Regions from separate parts of the Bacillus paramycoides genome, predicted to be linked through region 1. Evidence: riboswitches for the same ligand, from Rfam matches in the RefSeq annotation. Region 1 holds a riboswitch; each other region holds the start of a gene.
The links. A riboswitch is a leader RNA that binds a small molecule or an ion and turns the genes downstream of it on or off. The one in region 1 is predicted to bind lysine.
Positions count from the first base shown of each region.

Region 1 (6,328 bases):
CTTTTCTCTCTTACGCCCTATTAAACCAGCTGATAATGGCAATAGAAATGCCGAATAATGAAAGTGTGCAGCTGTAAGTAAAACAATGTCAGCAGTAAACTGCATTATCGAAATCTTTACTACAGAAGCAAAAAACCAGAATCCACCTAAAAACAAATACATAAACGCACTATCGATAGCCGTTTCTTCTAACGGTTTCCATCCTCTTTCTAGCACTCTACTTACACCGAATAACGCAACGATTCCTGTATATACAAACCAAAGTAATGCAAAGAAATAGTGATTTGTTACGAAAGCTAACATTGCACCAATTGCTGCGATTGGATATAAAAGCGATACTAGTTTATAAAAGGATACATATGATCCATTTCTTGTCTTCTTATCAAGAATACAAAATGACATCGGTATAAATAACAAAATAGACAATAAAATAATTGCTTCAACTGGGTTTACATTTGTCCACTCACATATTAGAAAAACAATATAACAAGCAAGCCCAACTATTATATTTTTCATATCATTTATTTCCTCTCCACAAATGTTCCCTTATATGAAAATAATGAACCGATTAACGGATTGCGTACTTGTACATGAATTCGAAAGCATTGTCGTGTTTCATCATAACTTTCTACAATGTTGGCCTCCCCGTATAAGAATCTAGGTAATGGAACTTTTCTTCCAAACATGTAAAACCATTGTTTCTTTGAAGAAATATGCATTGCCCCCACCTCATCAATATGAAAATTCAATGTAGAAACAAGTATGTGTGGTTCACCAAAACAATCTACAATTTCATTATGCTCTTCATCCAACTGCATAACGGCGTTAAAATATCTTTTCTTATTATGAAAATAAAAAGTACGATTCCACCGTACTAGTTCATTTCCATGTTCATCTCGCTCAGCGGTATTATGTATTGTAAATGGCACTTCCTTCCCCCGCTCAGAGAAAAACATACGGAACTTTGATGCAATTTTTAATATGAATTTTACGAAAAAAGAACCTCCGTAAATTTCATCCATCTTTCCTTCTCCAGTAAAACTATTTTCTTCCGTAATCTCATAGCGTTTCTGTAATTTTGGATGAAGCTTTTTATAAGAATCCCCTAATAGTCTTTCATACATATTAGCCATACATTATCCCTTTCTCTTCCTCTTACAATTTTTTGAGCTTGGCAAGTTCGTGCCATTTATATAACCGACAATTGATAACCCCATTAGTAGAACGTTTAATGTAATTGGATTAAACGGCTCTGTAAAACTTGCAATATTCGTAAGCCCTGCCGCTATCGTTAAGGCTATTAACATAAAAATATGTACGATAAATACTTTTCGTTTTGGAAATGGCAACAGCCATAGGACACCAAAAAAAATTTCTAGTAATCCAATTATTTTAAGTACAAAAATACTATGTTCCGTTGAACCAATCATCACCGATAGCATTTTTACTTCTTCTGAATGAATAAACACTAATTTTGGCACTACCCCTTGATACATCCATACAAAGGCAAATAAAAAACATACGAGCCAATATGTCATTGTTCTTCTAATTAGTAACCTAGGGTGAAGTCCCTTCTCTAACCATAATTTTAATGCATCAAAGCTCCAAGCAGTTGCCCATCCTAATAACGGCCGAAACATATAGAAATCTATTACTTTCCCTATACGACCAAACCTCGTATCATAATCATATTGCGTCTCAAAATGAATGTGTTCTTTACGAGGGGTATACTTCCAATAACCACGACCTGTTTGAATAAGAGATAATTGATTATCCGTCCAAAATTTTAAAGAAGAAATACGTTCTCCTGTTTCTTTTCTTATCTCACCTATCGATTCACCTTCTCCAGCTATTTCAAGTCCAAATCCGATTTTTGTTTTATATAAAAACTTCTGTGGTTCTCCTTCTTTTTTCTCTAAATATGAAATTTCAGTAAAGCGAGCATCCCATTCTGTATGTATATGTGGTTCTTGCGTGTATTCCCATAATTTCTCCATTGTTGTGTTCATTTCTGCCGAAACATAAATAGGCTTTTTCCCCTTCATTCTTCCACCTCCAATGCACTATAAGTTTAATGTACATGCAATGAATTTAATTTGCTACATTTTTCACAAACTTTTTCATAAAAAGAAAGAATTTTTAAAATTTATATAAAACACTTGCTTCCCCAAAAAATTTAAATTATTATAAAACAAATGTTACCAACAACTTCATAAATCAAACACTCTCGCCTAAAACGTGAGATAGAGGTTGCAATACTTATGAGTATTCTAATGGAGACACAGAGATGTCTATGAAATTAGATGAAAGGAAGTGTTGCCGAAATCGATAATTTTCTCTGCATTTATCGATTGGGGCTGTTTTCGAATAGAAACAGAACTGTCATATGTACAGACGTGTACGTATGAAGAGCTATCTACAAAAAAGAGATATCATTTTTATGGTATTCCTTTTTTGGCGGTTTTTTTATTAGCTCCGTTTTCTGTTTCCCTTTTCCTGTAACAGCACCATCCTCACTTATTTGAGATGGTGTTTTTTGCTTTTCTCTGGTAACTACAGGAATATTGGGATTTATATATGTCCTAATCTATTCTTAAAAATGGATGAAAGAAGGAATTCGTAATGGAAACGATTGTACAAAAATTTGGTGGCACTTCTGTTGGAAGCGTCGAGCGCATTCAACATGTAGCAAATTTAATTATTGAAGAATATGAACGAGGACATAGTATCGTCTCTGTCGTTTCAGCAATGGGAAAGAGTACAGATGAACTTGTCGCACTTGCTAACGCGATTTCAGAAAATCCGAGTAAACGCGAAATGGATATGCTTCTATCGACAGGAGAGCAAGTGACTATTTCCTTATTAACGATGGCACTACAAGCAAAAGGTTATAACGCGATTTCATTAACAGGATGGCAGGCTGGTATTACGACAGAATCTGTACATAGTAGTGCACGGATTACTGACATTCATACAGATCGAATTCAATCTTATCTTACTGAAGGTACGATTGTTATTGTAGCTGGATTCCAAGGAATGAATGAAAATCATGAAATTACAACACTTGGACGGGGTGGTTCTGATACAACTGCTGTTGCATTAGCTGCTGCACTGAAAGCAAAAAAATGTGATATTTACACAGATGTGACCGGCGTATATACGACAGATCCACGAGTTGTAAAAGATGCTTATAAATTAGATGAAATTTCTTATGACGAAATGTTAGAACTTGCAAACCTCGGTGCTGGTGTATTACACCCGCGTGCTGTTGAGTTTGCTAAAAATCACAATGTCATGTTAGAAGTTCGCTCAAGTATGGAACAAGACAATGGAACAATTGTAAAAGGAGAATGTAACATGGAACAACAATCAATCGTTAAAGGTATTGCATTTGAAGATAATATTACACGCGTCACAATGAAAGGATTAGAACAAGGTGCACTTTCAACAGTTTTCTCTACATTAGCAGCGGCACATATTAATGTAGATATCATCATCCAAAGTATTACAAATGAAGGAACTGTTCACCTCTCCTTCTCCATCCATTCTAATGATTTAAGAGAAACATTAGAGGTATTAGAACAAAATCAAGAAACACTTCACTATGAATCTGTAGAATATGAAAATCATTTAGCAAAAGTATCAATTGTAGGATCTGGTATGGTCTCTAATCCAGGTGTTGCTGCGAATATGTTCACTACTTTAAAAGAAGAAAATATTCATATTAAAATGGTAAGTACATCAGAAATTAAAGTGTCTGTCGTTATTGACCGCCTTCATTTAGTAACAGGTGTCGAGGCGCTACATCAATCATTTATGGTGAAAATTGAGCCTTTAGTGCAGATGAGTTAATTTCCACTAGTAAAACTTAAAACAAATTAGATGAATCTATTTGTTTCCTATATTAATAAAAATAGGGTACGAATATTTTGCGGAGAAGTCGAAGTTATATTAGCGAATAGCAATTACATTATCAAATTCTTAAAATGATAGCATTCACGAAAAAAAGTTCGCGCATATTTCAATAGTAGAGGGTTTACGACGTGTTGTTCGTTCACAAGATGTTATATACTATGCCCGAAAACAGCTTGTCACACTTTCCTACACTGTGACAAGCTGTTTTTTGTTTAGTAGGAATTCCAGTATAATTATGAGGAGAATTAAATAATAAAATTCTGCATATAAGGAGATTAAGACTATGGCAAACAACAGATTACTAAGAATGGACAATGTCAGCATCGTTGTAGAATCTCTTGATAACGCAATCTCTTTCTTCGAAGAGATTGGATTAAAACTCGAAGGGCGAGCTACTGTCGAAGGTGAATGGGCTGGTCGCGTAACCAGTCTCGGTTCTCAGCGCGTGGAGATTGCTATGATGGTGACGCCAGGTGGCCATAGCCGAATTGAACTTTCGCGATTTCTCACACCACCTACTATAGCAGATCATCGGACAGCTCCTGTAAATGCCCTCGGTTATTTGCGTGTCATGTTCACCGTGGAAGACATTGACGAAATGGTATCGAGACTGACTAAGCATGGTGCTCAGCTCGTTGGCGAAGTAGTTCAGTACGAAAACTCATATTGACTCTGTTACATTCGTGGAACCGAAGGCATTTTAATCGGTTTGGCGGAAGAACTCGGTAACAAATAAGTAATTTTTTATTAGAATTCTTTACTGCAATAAAATATTTGAAAGAATTTCTAGCTTTATAAAACTTAGATTTTCAACCCCGTCCTAGCTTTAGAACGGGGTTATGCTTGTTTGCGCTTTTTAACGTCTATTAACATCTTAATATTATTATAAAAAAATTCATTTTCTTGTTATACTCTTTCCTAGGAAATATAACTGATTCTTCTCACTTCTTATCATATATATCTTTTCTTTTGAAAAACGATTGGAACTCATTCAAAATAACTTTCTTCACGTCAGAGTAAAAAACCATCATAAATATTGCTATTCCTAATAAGATTTCTTGTATTCCTTCATAATCAACGAAAGCACTCACAATTAGCAAACCAAATCCAATATAAAAACCAAACTCATTCTCTTTCTCAAAATCCTCATCTTCATCAATATGTATTTTTTCTTTTAAATTTCGGTTCCCTTTTATTAATTCATCGAGCGTAACGTTATACATTTCGCTCAATAAAATCAAATTTTCAATATCAGGGCAACTTTTATCATTTTCCCACTTATGCACCGCTTGCCTCGTTATACCAATCTTTTTAGCAACATCTTCTTGTGAAAATCCTTTTGATTCTCTTAATTTTTTAAGTTGTTGTCCTAAGCTCATAACGTCCCCTCCTTTAACAAATTATTACATAATAGGAGATAAAAAAGAAAGAAACCAGTAGTAAAACTCACTGTAAACCATTCGTTTACACCATAAAAAAGAGAGAATAACTCTTTGAGTTATTCTCTCTCCCTTCTATTAAAACAGATGAATGTTTTCCTTCTTGCAAGCTTCACGTAAATCGTCAGGCCATACAGAAGATTGAACTTCACCGATATGTGCTTTACGTAAGAAGTACATGCACATTCTAGATTGTCCGATACCACCGCCAATTGTTAATGGTAGTACGTCTTCTAAAATACCTTTATGGAAATCGTACTCACGTTTAAAGTCTTCACCTGTTTTCGTTAACTGCTCATCAAGTGATTTACTATCAACACGAATTCCCATCGATGATAATTCAAATGAAGATTGTAGTACTGGGTGCCAGAATAAAATATCACCGTTTAATTTCCAATCATCATAGTCAGCTGCGCGTCCATCATGCTTTTCACCTGAACGAAGTGCATCACCAATTCCGATAATGAAGACTGCACCATGCTCTTTCGCAATTGCATGTTCACGATCTTTCGGCGTTAATTCTGGATATTTATCTTCTAGTTCTTGGGAAGTGATGAAAACAATTTCTTCTGGTAAATACTTTCCAAGGAACGGATACTTTTCAAATAAGTGGTCTTCTAAATCTTTGAATATTCCATAAATTGTTAGTACTGTTTTTTGTAAGTAATCTACAGTACGCCATTCTTTTTGAACAATTTTTTCCCAGTCCCATTGGTCAACGTAAATGGAATGTGTTGCATCAAGTTCTTCATCACGACGAATCGCGTTCATGTTTGTATATAAACCTTCACCAGCTTCATATCCATATTCATGCAGTGCAAATCGTTTCCACTTCGCTAGTGAGTGAACAATTTCTAATTCTTCTCCTGAATGTAACATATCAAATTCAATTGGACGTTCTACACCGTTTAGGTGATCGTTTAGTCCTGATTTTTTCGTTACGAATAATGGTGCAGATACACGGAATAGTTCAA
Region 1 covers NZ_CP152427.1:1,694,212-1,700,539, reverse strand. The annotation lists gene AAG068_RS08860 (YndJ family protein) at 1-516, opposite strand, end outside; gene AAG068_RS08855 (DUF4166 domain-containing protein) at 522-1,133, opposite strand; gene AAG068_RS08850 (DoxX-like family protein) at 1,137-2,045, opposite strand; lysine riboswitch at 2,237-2,423, shown strand; gene AAG068_RS08845 (aspartate kinase) at 2,623-3,852, shown strand; partial or broken gene AAG068_RS08840 (VOC family protein) at 4,199-4,651, shown strand; gene AAG068_RS08835 (helix-turn-helix domain-containing protein) at 4,857-5,294, opposite strand; gene asnA (aspartate--ammonia ligase) at 5,433-6,328, opposite strand, start outside.

Region 2 (6,328 bases), 1.2 Mb from region 1:
TACTTTGGGGAGTCGATAAACGATTTGGAAAGTAAAGCGTTACAAGCTTTTCAAGAAATTACAGCATCGAATGAATATATCATGGCACTGGATTGGCAACATGAGTGTTATTGGACGAATCCACATGTAGAGTTTGAAAGAGATGAGTGGATGATACCCGTATTTCCGAATGGAGATTACTACTTCTTTATTCAAAAAGACTTTAAGTGGGGCTATTTAGGCCACCCTTGGGAGGAGAGTATAACGATATTTGGAAAAGAACTTATAGAAAGCTTTGAACGAAATAAGCCGGAAATGTTTCAAAGTATTTTAAGGCAGGGATAATGTTTGAAAGAGAAAACCGCTTATACTTCATTCTTGAAGCATAAGCGGTTTTCTTTAAAATACTTAAAAAGAAAAATCTTTTGGCAAAGTACCACTTTTTATCACTGTTCTTAACCCGTGTTTTATAATCCAAGGGTTAATAGGATGCTGTTTATTACGTAATTGTTGTAACCATTGAAAAACGAGTTCTTTATCTTCTTTCGTAATATCGTTAATATGATTGGCTACTGATTTTTGGACATATTTAGAAGGGTCATTCATTAATGGTTCAAGAAGCTGTAAATTGTTCTTAAAGTCACCTTTTAGAGCTCCTATTTTTTTAGCCCAAGGAAGTCTGGGCCTTGTACCTTCTGAGACCAATCTCCTAATGTGGCTGTTTTCGTCATGAATCCACTGTTGTAATATGTGTAGTGTGTCTTCATGGTATGTTTTAAGAAAAGGCCGAATGGCATATTCAGCAGTATTCCTTTTTGTTATTTCATACATAGCGTTAAATGAGGATTCAAAATCGTTAAGCCCATATTTTTCAACGTATTTTGCAATAGGCATGTACATATATCCGTTTGTAAATGTACCTACTTCTGTTGTGTTTTCTGGTCCCAATGTTTTCAGTAAAATATGTATTGCTGCATTAAAATCTTTTTGTAATGCAGTATGTAATTCATCTGCTATTACTTCTATACGCTGCTTTAACTCTAAATTTTCAACTTTACATGTTATGGAAGATACAAAGGTGCTTTTAGAGAAAGAAGGATCGTGTTTACAAATAGAATCAGCTATACTTTCTGCTAATTCTTCATTAAATAAAAATTTTAACGGAACATATTTACCCATGTTTTCACCTCAATGATCAGCTAAAACAATTTTTATTTTTTAATCGACAACCCATAAACCAAAGTCTCACTCGGAGTCGTAATACTAAAACCAGTCGTCTTATAATCAAGTTTCACCGTATCGCCAGTGTAGTCTTTCGTAAATGAATCCATTTGTACGGTAAAATTAGCATCTTCATATACAACGTCATCTGCATTATATGTATCCAAAATTAAATCAACATCAACGAAAATACTACAAGAATTTGTCATTGTTCCTCTAATGCGAATGATCTTTTTGTCTTCACGTTCTAATCTATGTATAGCTGCTTTTGCTTCATCAGTAATGCGAATGTTCATCGTATCCCAACCTTTATGTATATTTCCTTTATTATTGCAAAAACAGGAGAAATAGGGAAGGGAGAAGCATTGGAATAAAAAACGAGCAAACAATTTGTTTGCTCGCTCTACTTTATTTCAATTCACATTTATCAAGTGGAATCACTTTCGTTTTCTTCGTAAATTTATATCCTAACCATAGTACTAAGAAGAGTGGTAAACCGATGTAAGAAACGAGTACGCCGTTCCAGTCGATTGATTCACCCATAAATGCGCCGTAGTTTTGTCCTAAAATTACGATGACGCAAAGTGTAAATGCGAAGATTGGACCAAATGGGAACCATTTTGCTCTATATGGTAAGTCTTTTAAATCTTTGCCTTGTGCGATATATGCTTTACGGAAACGGTAATGACTAATTGCGATTCCAACCCATGCTATAAAGCCAGACATTCCAGATGCGTTTAATAACCAAATGTATACAACACCGTCACCGAATAAAGAAGCAATGAAAGCGATACTACCGACAATTGACGTTACGATTAACGCGTTAACAGGTACACCGCGGCTATCTAATTTGCCTAAGAATTTTGGTGCTTTACCTTGGCGAGCTAAATCCCAAAGCATACGAGTTGATGCATACATACCAGAGTTACCAGCAGATAGTACTGCCGTTAAAATAACAGCGTTCATAACAGAAGCAGCAAAGGCAACGCCCGCTTTTTCAAAAATAAGTGTAAATGGACTTACTGTAACATCGCTTGCAGCAAGGCTTTCAGTCGTATAAGGAATTAATAAACCGATAACGAGAATCGCAAGGATATAGAATAAAAGAATACGCCAAAAGATGGAACGAATTGCTTTTGGAATATTACGCTCTGGATCAGAAGTTTCACCAGCAGCAACTCCTAACAATTCAGTACCTTGGAAGGAGAAACCAGCTGCCATAAACACACCGATAATTGCCATGATGCCGCCGTTAAATGGAGCATCTGCAACAGTGAAGTTTTTGAAGCCAACAGTTTCACCGCCCATAATTCCAAAAATCATCATGAAGCCGATAATTAAAAAGATAATAATAGTAACGACTTTAATAAGTGCGAACCAATATTCAGATTCACCAAACCCTTTAACAGATAAATAGTTTAAAAGGAAAATAATAGCTAAACATAATCCACTCCAAATAAGAGAAGGGGTATCTGGGAACCAAAATTTCATAATTAATGTTACAGCTGCGAGTTCTGCAGCAATTGTAATGGCCCAGTTATACCAATAGTTCCAGCCAAGTGCAAAGCCAAGGGATGGATCAACAAATTTTGTTGCGTATGTGCTAAAAGATCCGGTAACAGGCATGTAAGCTGCGAGTTCAGCTAAGCTTGTCATTAAAAAGTAAACCATAATCCCAATTGCGGCGTATGCAATTAATGCGCCACCAGGCCCAGCTGAATGGATGACACCACCGCTGGCAAGAAATAATCCGGTACCAATTGTACCGCCGAGAGAAATCATCGTAAGGTGCCTAGATTTTAGACCGCGTCTTAATTCACCTTTTTCTTTTGTAGTTTGCGTTTTAGAGGTAGCTTGATTCGTTGCGCTATTCATGTTCAACACTCCTTTTCTTGTAAGATAGGAAGGAGCGGGGGAGAAAAATACAAAAAACCGCCAAAGGAATTTGGCGGAACGTTTCACAAATAACCACCCCATCATACCCTTCCGTTAAGATAGCACCCCACGTTTACACGGTAATTTTGTAAACGTGACAGTTCTGTTCCTTTCGGTGACAGCCCCAGCTCATATTTCCAGAGAAGAAATATAAACTTCGGCAACTTTTCCTTTCAAACGGAGTCTTAGACATTCTCTGTATCTCGTCCGTTTTACTCTTAAAAGTCGCAACCTCTACCTCATCGGATTGATGAGGATTTATATATTGCTAAGATTTTTAATATATGGCAATTGTAATGAGTTTCTGAATATATTGCAAGATATTTTGTAGGAAAAAATCAAAAAAGATCGGTTATTGTATAGGAAACGCTTGCAAAACTCCACCCGAACCTACTATTATGTAACAATAAGCAAAGAAAAAATTGTTATACAAATGTTTCGCAAAAAATATTGAAAAACCCTTCAAAAATTAAAAGAAAATTCAGAAAATATAATTCGACATTTATAATAAGGTCATATTTTTTGATATAATTAGAGAAACGTTGAATCAAAAAAGGGGAAATCAATATGAAATTAGAAACAGAAAGGCTCTATATAGTGCCGTGTACAGAAGAGAGTATTCACGTTGCTTACGAGCAAGGATATAATAGTGGCTCACATATTGTAGGGCATGTAGAAAATGTAAAACAAAATAAGGATTTATTACCTTGGGGCGCGTGGTATGTCATTCGAAAAGAAGATGATATCGTTCTAGGAGATATAGGGTTTAAAGGGAAACCAAATGAGGAACATATAGTAGAAGTTGGTTACGGATTTATTGAGAAATATTGGAATAAAGGGTATGCGACAGAAGCTGTACGGGAACTAATAGATTGGGCTTTTCAGACAGGAGAGGTAGAAATGATTATTGCGGAGACACTTCTTGAAAATGAAAGCTCGATTCGTGTATTAGAGAAATTACATATGAAGAGAACTGGCACTACAGAAACGATGATGAATTGGAAAATAGAAAAATAAAAAATACCGCTCGAAGTATATCGGGCGGTATTTTTTATCGTTATGGTAGCATTTGTTTTTGATCATTCGGATATCCCGCTGTCGGTGCGTTAGAACGATTGGAATGATTGCGAACAGCAATGAAAATAGAAATAATAACGACAAGACCAATTGCCACGTAAGAAAGTGAAATAATAGTTGGATCCACTTTAAATGTAGTAAGCAGTGTACGAATGTTTGTGAAGATTATAAGGCCACCAACTAATACGCCAAGTAAATGAGAAGGAACGATGCGCACTAGCCATGCAGCAATTGGAGCTGCGACAATACCACCAAGCATTAACGCAAATACCCAAACCCAGCTTACTTGTTCCCAGCCAAGTGAGATGAAGAAGCCAATTGTTGCAGCTAATGAAACAGGAAATTCACTCGTATCTACAGATCCAATAACTTTTCTCGCTTCATTTCCTCTTGCTAGAAGAACAGGTGTCGTAATCGGTCCCCAGCCACCGCCACCAGTTGAATCAACGAATCCAGCGAATAAGCCAAGCGGCACAAGTTGTTTAGCTGACATACGTTTATTTGAAGTAACAATCTGTTTTTGAATAATGAATCGTAATAAAATATAAACTCCTAAAGTAAATAAAAATAAGGAAATGTACGGTTTAATGATATCGCCAGGTAAATTACTTAAAAAACATGCCCCAACAAATGCACCAATTGCTCCTGGTAATGTAAGCCTGGAAACGGTGTATTTATCAACGTTCCCAAATTTGAGGTGAGATGCACCAGAAGCGGCGGTTGTAACAACTTCAGCTAAATGAACAGATGCGGAAGCTACAGCCGGTGCGATACCAAACATTAGTAAAAGTGAGGTAGAAGTTACCCCGTACGCCATTCCAAGCGCTCCATCGATTAATTGAGCGAAAAATCCAATAATAGCAAAGACAATTAATTTCTGCATAAAAAATCCCCCTGTAATAGTAAATGAAAAAGGCACTTTTCCCGTGTGAGAAAAGTGCCTTTGGTTTTTCCAATCAGCAATATTGAAATTTGTTTCATTATAATACATATTAATCGTATAAATCAACTAGGTTTTAAAGTTTTTTGAATTGAACGAAATAAAAATAAAATATACAATAAAAGGATGGAGAGAAAGGGGAGAAAGACATGTTACGATTTGATCATCTCGTACACGCAGTACATGGTACACCGGAGGAAGCAGCAAAACAAATGCAGGCGCATGGATTCCATACTGCAATAGGTGGAGAGCATACTACTTGGGGCACTTGGAATAGTTTAAGTTATTTTGATTTATCATATATAGAATTTTTAGCAGTACAGCATGAAGATAAAGCGAAGAAAGCAGACAATCCATTAGTACAAGAAACAGTAGTGAAATTACAAGCTGGAGAAGGCATGCTGCAAATTGCAATTCGAACAGATACCATTGAAGAACTAGCAGTTAAGTTTAGTAAGCACGGTTTACATACGATAGGACCATTTGAAGGAAAACGTATGAGGGAAGATGGCCGCCTTTTAGAATGGAAAATGTTATTTGTAAAGCAAGAAGAGAACGGACCGAAATTACCTTTCTTTATACAGTGGAATGAAACGGACGAAGAAAGAAGAAACGATTTACGTAACATCGGGACGATCACTGAACATAAAAACAAAGTACAACAAATTGAAACGATTCATTACGCAGTGAAAAATGTTCGAGAAACAGTACGGAAATGGAAAGCAGTCATGGAGCTAACTGCAAGCCCAGTCATGAAAAATGAAGAATGGAATGCGGAGTGTCAAAGTGTATTGTTTGGTGACATTCATGTGCAGTTTTGTGAACCGGTTGGAGAAGGTCTAGTGCAAGAATACAAAAAAAATCATGGCGAATATCCATTTGCAGTGGAGTTTAAAAGTGAAAATAAACGAGAGCATGAAGTGTTAGGTAGTTTGTACATATATTGATAGAGGTGAACGTTGTGGAAGAAATGCTTAGAGAGATAGAGAGAGAACTAGAATGGCCTCGTATTGTAAAGTGTACAGCTATTTCGAAAGGTTTTTCACATGAAGAGAAATATAAAATAGAGTTAGAAAACAGAGTAACATATTTTGTAAAAGTATGTGATACTGTTCATTTTGAACGTAAACAAGAAGAATATACGTATATGAAACAATTAGAGTTATTACATATTCC
Region 2 covers NZ_CP152427.1:2,884,552-2,890,879, reverse strand. The annotation lists gene AAG068_RS14995 (DUF2716 domain-containing protein) at 1-324, shown strand, start outside; gene AAG068_RS14990 (DNA alkylation repair protein) at 388-1,158, opposite strand; gene AAG068_RS14985 (iron-sulfur cluster biosynthesis family protein) at 1,191-1,496, opposite strand; gene AAG068_RS14980 (amino acid permease) at 1,609-3,075, opposite strand; lysine riboswitch at 3,188-3,380, opposite strand; gene AAG068_RS14975 (GNAT family N-acetyltransferase) at 3,703-4,152, shown strand; gene AAG068_RS14970 (sulfite exporter TauE/SafE family protein) at 4,193-5,095, opposite strand; gene AAG068_RS14965 (VOC family protein) at 5,302-6,099, shown strand; gene AAG068_RS14960 (aminoglycoside phosphotransferase family protein) at 6,114-6,328, shown strand, end outside.
Region 2: it holds a riboswitch for lysine, as region 1 does, so the genes downstream of both, AAG068_RS14980 (amino acid permease) here and AAG068_RS08845 (aspartate kinase) in region 1, are expected to answer to the same signal.

Region 3 (6,328 bases), 850 kb from region 1:
ATCGCGCAAAATATTTATATAAATGGGCTGATGAGCTTGTAAATATGCAAGATGAAATTGCCGATATCATTATGAAAGAAGTCGGTAAAGGATATAAAGATGCGAAGAAAGAAGTTGTTCGTACAGCTGACTTCATTCGTTACACGATCGAAGAAGCTTTACATATGCACGGAGAAAGCATGATGGGCGATAGCTTCCCGGGCGGTACAAAATCTAAACTTGCGATCATCCAACGCGCACCACTTGGTGTTGTATTAGCAATCGCACCGTTTAATTACCCAGTAAACTTATCTGCTGCAAAACTTGCACCAGCATTAATTATGGGTAACGCTGTTATTTTCAAACCAGCAACTCAAGGCGCAATTAGTGGTATTAAAATGGTTGAAGCACTTCATAAAGCTGGCCTTCCAAAAGGACTTGTAAACGTAGCGACAGGACGCGGTTCTGTAATTGGTGACTACTTAGTAGAACATGAAGGTATCAATATGGTATCGTTCACAGGTGGTACAAACACAGGTAAACATTTAGCGAAAAAAGCTTCAATGATTCCACTTGTATTAGAACTTGGTGGTAAAGACCCTGGTATCGTTCGTGAAGATGCTGACTTACAAGATGCTGCAAACCATATCGTAAGCGGTGCATTCTCTTACTCTGGTCAACGTTGTACAGCTATTAAACGTGTACTTGTACACGAAAACGTAGCAGACGAGCTTGTTGACTTATTAAAAGCGCAAGTAGCGGAACTATCAGTTGGATCTCCAGAGCAAGACAGCACAATCGTTCCATTAATCGACGACAAGTCTGCTGACTTCGTTCAAGGTTTAGTTGACGACGCTGTTGAAAAAGGTGCTACGATCGTTATCGGTAACAAACGTGAGCGTAACTTAATTTACCCAACATTAATCGACCACGTAACAGAAGAAATGAAAGTTGCTTGGGAAGAGCCATTCGGTCCAATCCTTCCAATCATCCGCGTTTCTTCAGATGAGCAAGCAATTGAAATTGCTAACAAATCAGAGTTCGGCTTACAAGCAAGTGTCTTCACAAAAGACATTAACAAAGCATTTGCAATTGCTAACAAAATCGAAACTGGTTCTGTTCAAATTAACGGACGCACAGAGCGCGGCCCTGACCACTTCCCATTCATCGGTGTAAAAGGTTCAGGTATGGGCGCACAAGGTATTCGTAAGAGCCTTGAGTCTATGACACGTGAAAAAGTAACCGTATTAAACTTAGTTTAATCTTATATGTAGAAGCTGATCTAGTTTTAGATCAGCTTCTTTTTATCCCACTTTAATGGGCAGTAAGACCCCCACCTCAAAATTCAGCGAAAGCAAAGAATTTAAGTGGGGGTCGGGCTGCCCATTAAAGTCCGATTGGTGAGGGCTGATAATCAGTGGGGATGAAGAATCCCCCCACTGATTAAAGTTTCACTTTATATACATGCTTCCCAAGACAATAGCGTGTTTATTTCAAATTCTGGTTTGGTTTTCCAAATCGAACTAAAACATGCCATAATAATTTTAATTCCTGAAGCACTTCTTCATACGTTCCGCGATCACTCCAGGATAGTGGATTCCTTTTCAAATCCACTACAGCAGAGCCAATTATATGTGCATCGATACAATTATTTCGTGCAATGCGTCTTGCCAGAGATGGCATTTTTGAACCTCTAAAATCTATCGGAACTTCATCCACCGGAAGTACAAAACCCATGTGCCAATACAAATCAATAGAATACTTCAGACAAATTTCTTCTAAAGTTCTACCTACATTCGTACCCTTAAATGAAGGATCTACAACAAGTGCTTCCACATCTTCTTTAAGAGAAATATCTCCATGAATCTGTGCTTCAATATAATGATTAAGATTACGAGCTGACTCTTTGTTTACGAAATCTATAAACGGCCTTTCCAAGTTAGCCAGTAAATGATGAATGAGTCTTGTTGGAGTCAAATTCCCTTCACCAATTGCAAAATCTCTTACGAATGTCTCTTCCAAAAGAGCAGCTAAAATCATATCAAACTCTTCATAAGTACCCTTTTCTTTTGGATCTTGATGTGAATCTAAATACGTATATGTAGAGCGATAAGAAACTTTTGGAGATAAGAGAAAATAACATGATCCAAAACGCGGGGCAGGCCCATCTGGATGTAACATTACATTTAGTGCTCCATATTTAGGCCGTTCATTATTCGTTACCCCTTCCAATTGATATGCACCTCCAAATATTCTCTTTTCCCAAAGGTCACGCTCACCACCCGGATAAGCAGATACACTCCCATTAGATAGCAATGTTTCAAACTGACTTTTATATATGCCTTGCTCAAACAGTGCTTCAGCAATATTTTTCATATTCGAATCTAATCTGTCTGGATGAAAGTGTAAAGCAATCCTCGCGTTTGATTTTAAATGAACGACAGCTTCTTCAAACATTTCATCTGTAATATTAGACATGTTCAGTATATGGTTAATTGTTGCTTTAGCCTCACGTTTTTCGTTCTCTGCATATTTTGAAATGTACTCTAAAGCAAATAATTGAGATCTTGATAATTCCATAATCAAACCTCTCCTTTCATTCTTGTGAAACAAAGCCTGTTTAAAAAATTGATGCTTCGGATTAAAATTTTCAGACAAAATCATTTGTGCTTCACTCTGTCGCTATTTCTTCTGCACAACGAATAAACGCTACAGCCCTTCCTAACTCCTTTTTAATCACAAACTCTTCTCTATAATCTGATTATTACTATATCCATTGACGTATAAAAATTCATTTGTTACTCTTAAAGACGTTAATTTAATATTTAAATCCTCATTCGTATCTCGGTGAGGTAGAGGTTGCAATCATTAAGAGTATCATTTCAGGAGATGTAGTGGCATTGATGAAGGAATGAGAAAGGAATGATTGCCGAAGTAAGCCCGTGTCCACCATGCACGCTTGCTGGGTCTGCATTTAATAAGTGCAGAACTGTCACAAACGAAACGTTTCGTTTGTGGAGAGCTATCGAGAGGTATGTCGTGGGTTTCTTATAAGATAGAAAGCATGTAGCGGCAAATTACGTGCTTTTTTTGTTTTGTTTGGAACTTCTCTTCCTGACTCAGGAAGACATACATATCTCCTCGCTTGATTTGGTTATACTAACTTTGGAGGTATTTTCTATGCAACAAAAAAAATGGGGCTTTTGGGTACTCACAGCTTTCGTTGTCGGTAACATGGTTGGCGCTGGTATTTTCATGGTGCCAAGTACGTTGGCACAAACAGCAAGCCCTCTCGGTGTCACTTTAGCTTGGTTAACAACAGGGTTTGGTGTTTTAATGCTAGCTCTTGTTTTCGGTAATTTAGCAATTCGTCGTCCTGATTTAACGACAGGACCACAAAGTCATGCATATGCTTTATTCTCATCACCAAAAAAGAAAAAAATGGCTGGTTTCAGTATGGTATGGGGATATTGGGTTGCAAACTGGGCAAGTAACGTTGCCATCATTACATCATTTGCGGGATATTTATCACTCTTCTTCCCAATTATGAAAGATACACGACTACTATTTTCAATCGGTTCTTTTAACGTAGAAGTCGGAAAACTAATTACATTTACGATTTGTTCCATCTTACTTTGGGGAACTCATATTATATTAACGAACGGTGTAAGCGGAGCTGGAAAGCTAAACTTCTTAGCAACAACAACGAAAGTAACTGGATTCCTTTTATTCATCGTCGTTACGTTATTTGCATTCGAAGCTTCTAAGTTTGGACAATGGTACACACCGATGATCGATAAATCAGGTGTATCACACGGCCTACTTTCACAAGTGAACTTAGCTGCTCTTACAACGCTTTGGGCATTTATCGGAATTGAATCAGCGGTTCTTCTATCAAACCGTGCTGTTTCTCCAAAAACGGTAAAACGTGCAACAGTTGCAGGCTTACTTATTACCGTTGCGATTTACTTAGGAATTACAATTTTAACAATGGGTGTACTTCATGTTGATATATTACAAGCTTCTGAACGTCCATTAGCAGATGCACTAAATGCTGCAATGGGGCATGGCGGCGGGAAACTGATGGCATTACTTGCTCTTACTTCCCTATTCGGTTCCATCTTAGGCTGGATTTTATTAAGCTCAGAAGTACCATATCAAGCAGCAAAAGAAGGTTTCTTCCCTTCCTTCTTCACGAAAACAAATAAAAAAGGAAGTCCAATTTATTCATTACGATTAACAAACATTATGTCGCAAGTGTTCTTATTCTCAACATTATCAGGAACAATTGCGGAAGCTTATACATTTGTTATTACCGTATCAACATTGGCCTACCTCATTCCATATCTCGTTTCACCAATCTTCCAGTTAAAACTAGTCGCTACTGGTGAAACGTATAAAAATGAAATGCGGGCAAGAATTACAGATGGTATAGTCGCAGTGATCGCACTTTGCTACGCACTATGGGTTATTAAAACGGGCGCAGCCGATATAAAAACATTCCTTCTCGGAATTGGTTTATTCGTAATCGGCTTTGCCTTCTATCCATTAATGAATCGTGATCAGAAAAAAAATAACGAAAAGAAAGACGGGCAAGTTGCATAACGCAATTTGCTCGTTTTTTCTTTTGTAAAACATATATAATAGAACAAAGAGGTGAAAAACATGTCAATCGAATCGCTATGGAGCAGTCGCTTCCAACAACATATGCAAAATATCATTACATACTTTGCACGTATGATTAACGGTTTACTATATAGCTTTATCTTTATTTCATGCGTTGGCGCATACTACTATGCTCAGTTTTTAAAAGCATCTCCTTCCAAAGGAATATCTTTACTACTTATCACGATTGTACTTACATTCATTATAACGAGATGCCCGATCCGTACATTCATTCAAAAACCTGATGCTGTCTATTTACTCGCATTAGAAGAGAAACTAACATCTTATTTTAAAAAATCTCTTCTATATAATTACATCATGCAGCTTTTCCCATTATTGTTCATGTTCCTTATTCTCGTTCCACTTGCCATGCAATCATTACAAGTAACAGTACCTTTCTTATGTACAATCTTTATCGTTTTAATGATTACGAAAGCTTGGAACATATACATACATTGGATGTGGCGTGATAATCATGAAAAAAGCATATGGTTCATTATTCGTATTACTTGTAACGCACTCATTATTTACATGTTGTTTTACTCGGCACATGTTCTCATATTAGGCGGATTGCTCTTACTACTTGCTTTCCTGCTTCTATATACGAAAAAGCAACCTACAAAACGAATTCCGTGGGATTACATAATTGAACAAGAAGAAAAAATGAACGTTCGTTTTTATCAATTTGCTAGCATTTTCACCGATGTTCCGCAACTGAATAAGCAAGTAAGTAAACGAAAATGGCTTACAAATTGGATTGAACCTTTATTACATAAAAAGCAAGCAACTTTCTTCTATTTACATACACTCGCATTTTTACGTGGGAATGATTATTTCGGTATATATATCCGCTTAGGATTAATTGGTGCCTTCGCCTTATATTTTATACCAAACATATACGCAAAAGGCGCTATCGCATATATCGTCCTATATATGATTTCTATGCAGCTCCGTTCTCTGTGGAAATATTTTTCGGGAAATATTATTGTAGCATTATATCCAATTGATACTGAGAAACGAATGAATCAATTTCTTCAATTAATCTTTATATTGCTAAGCATTCAACTCATTGTATTTTCAATTGTTATACTCATTGCTACAGTTCAATTTTTACATAGCCTTATCATTATGACTGTCGGGTTACTCTGGATCAAATTTATTATTGTACCAAAAACGAAGCAACGCGTTTCCTCGTTTTAACGAAAAGAATTATCTTAAAAGGCAAGGAGAAAATAAAATACCTCCTTGCCTTTTTTATTTTCCTTCCTTAAATAAGAATCACCGGCACAACCGATGTTTTATGATTTTCACATACAAAAATGATAATACATGTTTACGTCCTAATAAAAAGGGTATCTATTAAATTAACAGCGTAAAGGAGGGGCCTATATTGTGAATAAAAAAATGGAGCAATTGGAACACCACGTTACGGATAATCAACGCAAACATGCTTTAACAACAAACCAAGGAGTAAAAATAGCCGAGGATGAATTCTCTTTAAAGATGGGCTTAAGAGGCCCTACCTTAATGGAGGATTTCCACTTTCGCGAGAAAATGACCCACTTTGATCATGAACGAATTCCTGAAAGAATTGTTCATGCACGCGGAGTTGGAGCACATGGTCATTTTCAGCTTTATGAATCTTTAGAAGCATATACAAAAGCAGATTTCCTTACTAATCCTT
Region 3 covers NZ_CP152427.1:848,044-854,371, reverse strand. The annotation lists gene gapN (NADP-dependent glyceraldehyde-3-phosphate dehydrogenase) at 1-1,241, shown strand, start outside; gene AAG068_RS04420 (DUF3626 domain-containing protein) at 1,468-2,559, opposite strand; lysine riboswitch at 2,825-3,012, shown strand; gene AAG068_RS04415 (amino acid permease) at 3,160-4,584, shown strand; gene AAG068_RS04410 (ABC transporter permease) at 4,645-5,844, shown strand; gene AAG068_RS04405 (catalase) at 6,037-6,328, shown strand, end outside.
Region 3: it holds a riboswitch for lysine, as region 1 does, so the genes downstream of both, AAG068_RS04415 (amino acid permease) here and AAG068_RS08845 (aspartate kinase) in region 1, are expected to answer to the same signal.